Regions from separate parts of the Chryseobacterium sp. CFS2 genome, predicted to be linked through region 1. Evidence: riboswitches for the same ligand, from Rfam matches in the RefSeq annotation. Region 1 holds a riboswitch; each other region holds the start of a gene.
What was found. A riboswitch is a leader RNA that binds a small molecule or an ion and turns the genes downstream of it on or off. The one in region 1 is predicted to bind cobalamin.
Positions count from the first base shown of each region.

Region 2: another riboswitch for cobalamin. It lies ahead of prpB (methylisocitrate lyase); the one in region 1 lies ahead of ODR02_RS12610 (TonB-dependent receptor plug domain-containing protein).
Region 3: another riboswitch for cobalamin. It lies ahead of ODR02_RS04065 (TonB-dependent receptor plug domain-containing protein); the one in region 1 lies ahead of ODR02_RS12610 (TonB-dependent receptor plug domain-containing protein).

Region 1 covers NZ_JAZHQU010000004.1:605,534-607,808, forward strand. Annotated here, with positions in the region: gene ODR02_RS12610 (TonB-dependent receptor plug domain-containing protein) at 1-1,194, opposite strand, end outside; cobalamin riboswitch at 1,227-1,404, opposite strand; gene ODR02_RS12615 (T9SS type A sorting domain-containing protein) at 1,541-2,275, opposite strand, start outside.
Region 2 covers NZ_JAZHQU010000014.1:14,653-16,927, reverse strand. Annotated here, with positions in the region: gene ODR02_RS22835 (hypothetical protein) at 1-441, opposite strand, end outside; cobalamin riboswitch at 690-882, shown strand; gene prpB (methylisocitrate lyase) at 1,329-2,237, shown strand; gene prpC (bifunctional 2-methylcitrate synthase/citrate synthase) at 2,224-2,275, shown strand, end outside.
Region 3 covers NZ_JAZHQU010000002.1:135,223-137,497, forward strand. Annotated here, with positions in the region: gene ODR02_RS04065 (TonB-dependent receptor plug domain-containing protein) at 1-753, opposite strand, end outside; cobalamin riboswitch at 863-1,047, opposite strand; gene ODR02_RS04070 (transporter) at 1,140-2,087, opposite strand; gene ODR02_RS04075 (cytochrome-c peroxidase) at 2,100-2,275, opposite strand, start outside.

The DNA of each region.
Region 1 (2,275 bases):
TACGTTAAGACTCACATCATACCATTTCAAGGCACTCCATTTTCCGGAGAATGAATACATAAAAGGAGACTTCACATCTTCCACAAAATCTTTCTTAAATCCACCTTCAAAACGCAGGTCTTTCGTAGCAAAATACCTCAACAATCCTGAAATTGAGCCGATATTTCTGCTTACATCAGATATTCCACTCGCGTACCCTTCTCCTTTATTGATCTGAAATTCTCCGATAAGATTAAAATTCCATTTTGAATTCAGGAAATAATTGAAATCATTTTTGAAGATATAATTTTTCCCGGTTCCACCACTGGATTTAGGTTGATTTAGTGAACCGAAATACTGAAAGTTTTCTTCCGTATACGCTGCTTTAAAGGAGTTGCTGAAATTTGTTTTGTTCCAGTCCCACGAAAGAAGACTTCTTACACTTTGAGTCTTATATTTTGTCTTTGTTCCTGTTTCTTCATACACAGGATAATGCTGTGAAGAATCAAAAAACTGGCTCTGCCATGAAATTTTATGATCATTCGTTATCTTGTAGGAAGCTCCTGCATTGAACGTAGTATTGTAATAATTTCCGTTTCGGTTAATATAGTTCAGATCGCTTACCTGATAATCATTTTCACTTACAGAATAATTTCCGGAAGCTTTAAAACTGAACCTTTCATTACTGTAAGAACCTTTTACAAAATTATTATAGGTATTAAAAGAAGCAACTTCTGAAAATAAAGAACCATGGAAGCCTTTATTAAAATCAAGGGTATTATTCAGGTGAATACTTCCTCCGATAGCACCACTTCCATACACCACACTTCCGCCACCGGCTTTTATACCGATCTGATCATAGCCGAACAAAGCAATATTATTGATATCTCCCTGTCCCAGAAAACTGGAATTGATATTAATCCCATTCCATACAAATGCTGTCTGCTGAGCGGTAGTTCCTCTGAATGAAGGTGAAGAAACAGCACCACGACCATTTTCTTTAATAAAAACCTGCGACTGAAATCTCAGAAGCTCCGAAAGATTACTGGAGTTTTTCTCGGCATCTTCCTCCGAAATTATTTTTACAGGATGAAAAAGTTTAACCCTGTTCATCTGGTTGTCGAAAACATAAATAGTATCGATGGTTTTCTCTTGTCCAAAAAGAAAGCAACCATACGATGAAAAAAGCAGTACTAAAGATCTTTTTATATCCATACTTTTTTACTTTTCCTCCGAAAGCAATATGTTTTTTAATTATAATTCCGGCAGGTCTCCTGACTTTCGCATTCTGCTCCTTCCCGTTTTTATACAGTGGTTTTTTGCAGAAACTTTTGTTGCGATTTACAGTTGCGGGGACAGTCCGGGAGTTACACCCGATTCCCTTTTCATTCCAAAATACTGGAAACCAAAATTTTTGCAAAGATAGTTTTTTATATGTATTCGCCCAAAACCATACTTATGCTTAAAAAGCAGGTCTTCTTATGAGGTGAAACAAAAAAAGAACAGCTGCTTTCAATATTGAAAACAGCCATTCATCCCACTACTTTACTATTTATATATGTTACTTTTTAATCAGTTTATAAGTCTCTTTTTTACCTCCTTTCACAGAGTATTGTAAAATATAATCTCCTTTTGATAAGGATGAAACATCAATCTGTCCTTCTACAGCATTGAATGATTTCACCCTTTGTCCAACCATATTATAAATTTCTGCGTTCTCTATTTTTCCTGTTCCTTTAAAATATAGAATATCAGCAACTGGATTAGGATAAATACCTATGCTGCTTTTCTCTTTTACAGCGTCATTGACGGATAAAAATTCAGAAGTATCCAGATAAAAAGCGATCATCTGACCTGAAGCATTTGTTCCTGAACCTGCAATTTTCTTTCCATCCTGTGAAATAGCCAGAGGAAGTCCCATGGTTACCCCATTCGTTGCAATTCCTAAGGATGCTGCATAATCATTCAGATTAATCCTTCCGGTAGCAGAAGTCCAGATAAAACCTTCTCCGGACATGGGAGGAGCACCAAATGCTCTGTAATATCCGATAACTTTTTTCCCATCAGCAGAAATTCCTGTTGCACCCCCTTTGAAACTGAAAGAAGCATTAGGATGGGTGATATACGTGAGCCCGCTTACAGTATTCCAAACATAGGGATTAGGATTTGCAGCTCCTATGATGGTATTTCCGTCTGCAGAAATCCCTCCTGCTTCCCCTACATTATTCCCGTTATTATCAGTAATAAAACTTTCTACTCCATCCTGCCATTTTGCACCGCTTCTCGTACCGTTTGA
Region 2 (2,275 bases), on a different contig from region 1:
TAAATATTCACTTAATCCTTCACTCTCTTCATAATCATCTTCCTCTTTATAAAAATAAGCTTCATCAAGCCCTACTGAAATTTCATTGTCAAAAGTGAGCAGATGCAAAAACTGCAGTATATTTTCAGCCACAATGTGAACACCGCCTTCATCCCCAAAAACTACCACAGGCATTTTATTTAAAGGCTGCTCTACTCCGTTATTCCAAATGGCATAGAAGGAACCGGAACCATTCGCCTGTGCAAAAGGCAGTAAATTATTCAGAAAATTTTCGTCCTCACTCCAGCTTTTCAATCCGGATTTATCATCAATTAAAACACCAAAACCTTGTGAATAATTTTCATACGAGGAAATAGTATTCTGAAAGTAGATCAGTTTTTCCAGTTCTACCGGAATTTCCTGCAGATTCAAGTTTTGTTTAAATTTTGTAATTTCTACCATGGTCAATTATATTCGGTTAATAAGATTTGTAAAATAAAAATAAAACAGCAAATTTATTAACTATCTTTAATTTTATGGTCATGTTTTATATTAATTTAACAACACAAACAAGCTGTTCTACTCCCAAAACACAGATTACAACTAAAACATTTTCAATACATTAAATTAAAAAAACTATTGATTACATAAAATATCTTTTTCGTTATTATAAAATACTTATATTTACCACCAAGGAGTTCTTAAAACCTTCTTTATCAACCGAAACTGGTTACACTTAGCTGTGTATTAAAAGGGAATCGTGTGTAAATCACGAACTGTCGCGCAACTGTAAGTAACATACAAAAAGTTTTTATCAATTGATATCCACTGTATATTTTTTATATGGGAAGGATGATAAAAACAGTTACAAGTCAGGAGACCTGCCTATTTCGTATTGACGATGCTTTCGCGATTTGAAGCTTACAGTCAGGTATGATGCGATATGGATATAGTACGATAATTTTTTTATCAAACTGTGTTATTTTTTGAGATGAATATGAGCGTACGTTGTGTACTTCTCATGATTCTGTAGCTCATTCGTATCCCCTTTCCGTAATTTTTCTTTCTTAATAAAGCACCGCGAAGTTTACAGAGAACTTTTTATAGGATTTTAATCAATGTAAAAAGGGATAAGGTGTACCAAAGCAATTTTAATTATTCGTGGAGTTCCAACAGGTTTATTTTACAAACCTGTACAATCAGAGGTTCTCAAAATTCCCGACATCTGCACAATGGGAAGATTCCCCAACTCCTTTCCTACTTTTTACTTTTTACTCAAAAGCGATGTCTTTACAGCTCTTCCGCTTCTTTAATGACAAACAAATTTCAACTCAACAATAAATATTATAATGATCAAAAATGAAAATTGGAAGTCGCCCGGCTTAAAATTCCGGGAGGCTATGGAAAAAGAAAATCCCCTTCAGATTGTTGGAGCCATCAATGCAAACCATGCATTATTGGCACAGCAGGCTGGTTTTAATGCCATCTATCTTTCAGGAGGAGGTGTTGCTGCAGGGTCTTTAGGAATTCCTGATTTAGGAATTACAACTCTGGATGATATACTCATAGATGTTCAGCGTATTACTAATATTTGTGATTTACCACTTTTGGTAGATATTGATACAGGATTTGGACCTTCCGCTTTTAATGTTGCCCGAACGATAAAATCATTAATCAAAGCCGGAGCTGCTGCCATTCACATTGAAGATCAGGTGGGAGCAAAACGTTGCGGACACCGCCCCGGAAAAGAAATCGTAAGCAAAGAGGAAATGGTGGACCGGCTTAAAGCCGCAGCAGATGCCCGTACCGATGAAAATTTTGTGATCGGAGCCAGAACAGATGCTTTTGCCAGTGAAGGACTGGAAAAAACGCTAGAAAGAGCCATCGCTTATAAAGAAGCCGGGGCAGATTTCATTTTTGCTGAAGCAGTTCCTGATTTAAGCTTTTATCAAAAATTTGTTGATGCTACTGGGATTCCTGTACTAGCCAATATCACGGAATTTGGAATGATCAAAATGTACACTGTAGAAGAACTGAAAAATGCAGGTGTAGGACTCGTCCTCTACCCTCTTTCTGCCTTCAGAGCTGCCAATAAAGCTGCACAGAATGTATACCAACATATCCGTAAAGACGGAACACAAGCCAATGTGCTAGATACAATGCAGACAAGAGAAGAACTCTATCAAAGTATTGGCTACCACGATTATGAACAAAAATTAGATAACCTTTTTAAACAAAATACTCATGTCAACGAATAGCGAACCAACATTTAAGCCTAAAAAAAGCGTAGCACTTT
Region 3 (2,275 bases), on a different contig from region 1:
AGACGTTTCAAAACGTTTTGCCCTGATATCTGAATCCTGTCTCTTTGCGATGGTATCATAAGCCTGCTGGCCATCGGGATATTTCTTGGCATACCGAAATCTGTAAATCCCGTCACTCTGCATGAATTCTCCACTGAAACTGGCAGAAACTCTGTCTGATATTTTTTGTTCCAAACGGAATGATGGATTGAAAAGATCAATGGACGCACTTTTTGCTCTTATAACGAGATTGGTTTTTCTTGTTCCTTTAAATACGGGTGTCTTGGGCTGCAGATAGATCGATCCCGAAGAGCCAAAGTCTTTTGCAGGTTGGAAAATTTCACTTTTCTGCCCGTTATACAATGATATTTCTTCCAGATCATCTAATGAATATCTCCCGAGATCTACCAGCCCGTTTTGAGCATTTCCCAATTGAATTCCATCATAGAAAACACCTACATGCTGGCTTCCCATACTGCGGATATTAATGGTTTTCAAACCACCTAACCCTCCATAATCTTTGATCTGAACTCCGGAAAAATACCGCAAAGCATCAGCAACTGAATGGCTGTTCAGTCTTTCCAGCTGCTCACCTTGCAGGGTTTGTGCCGGAATAATTTCTTTAAAATTCTTTTTATAAAGACTAATCGCCTTGATGGATTCCTCCTTCAGAGTGTCATTTTTCTTTTTTTGAGAATATAAAAGTTGAGATGTGATCACCAGTATTGTGAAAACAGCTTTATGAATTGCAGAAGTAGTTTGTTTTGCCGCCATTAGCTCATTTAGGATAATGAAGACGCTAATGGATATAAGAAAGCAACGACAAAGCACAGCTGTCACTGCACAGAATCATTGATGTCCTAAGCTTTATTCCACGAAAGCGTCAAACGATTATTTTCTGGCAGGTCTTCTGACTTACTCCATTTTTGAAATCCTTCCCATTAAAAAACAGTGGATATATTCTTCAAAAACCTTGGTGTGGAGCTTACAGCAGCGGGTCTGTTCCGGATTTTCACCGGATTCCCTTTTAAGAGCTTTTTAGGGCTCACCAAATTCCGGCAAAGATAAAAAATTATTCCTAACCCCCAATTAAAATAATGATTCATAAACAATTAAAGCTCCCGAAGGAGCTTTAACATGATTTTCAAAAGGGTTTTTATTTAAATTCCAATATTCAGGAAAATACTGAATCTTGATTTTGCTTCGATATCACCTCCTGCCAGATGGGTATACATAGGAAGCATGAGTTCACTTCCCAAACTCAGCCTTTTGTAAGAAGCTTCAAAACCCAATTTCCCATACAAAGCACTTCCTGCAGTATTAGGCAAGGCTTCATTGAACTGTTTATTCTGAGCATAAACCTCTCCCTGAACTCCCGTTTTTACAGAAAAAATAGATTTTTCATTCCCCGCAACCTGATAAAAACCTGTTGCAGCATAATTCCATTGGTTTCCAAATCGGTAATTTTTCTTATTCTCCGTTTTGATGGTATAATCTGTATTCACCAACACAGCCACTTTATTTTTCTGAAACTTATAATTCAAAGCGGCCTGATAATCCCAGCTTCCGGTTCCCAGCTGAAAACTCGGATTAACGCCGGAAGCTCCTTTCTCATCGAATTTCCCCAAAGGGATTTTCACACCCAACCCTCCGCTTAAGTGGTGAAAATTATCTTTAGAACTCATCAGCTGATAAATTCCCATCAGGTTAAGATCCCCGATTCCATTGATTTTGATATCTCCCTGTTGGGTTTTCTTTTCATGGAAATGGAATGGCAGACTTGCATATACACTCAGTTTTTTAGTTAAAGGAATCTTTCCCCAAAGCTGTAAGGTATTGAAATACTGATCCTGTGTAAGATCTTTCACAAATAGGTTTTCTTTTGCTTTGTAATGCTGGGCAAAGTATTTGATTCCGATAAACTGTGGATTCAATAAAGACTCAAAGCCGGAAGAACCGTTTCCTGCAGCACAGCCACAGGCATCACAATCATCATCAAAATCAAATCTGCTAAAGCTGTCCGGAGCTATATATGCGCTATCTCTGATGGTTTTTGCCTGATATTGCCCAAACAGGATTAAACTTATTATTACTATAATCTTCTTCATGTTTTCTATAAATTATTCTGCAAATTTTGGATTGGATATAAAACTTTTATCTGATAATGTTTTCAGGAATGCAATGATCGACTGTTTTTCCTGACTGTTCATAGCAATACCTATATGCCCATTCTGTTTCAGCTGCGAATCCAGATTGGGATTATCTTCTACCTGATCAGAATAGAAATTAAGTACCG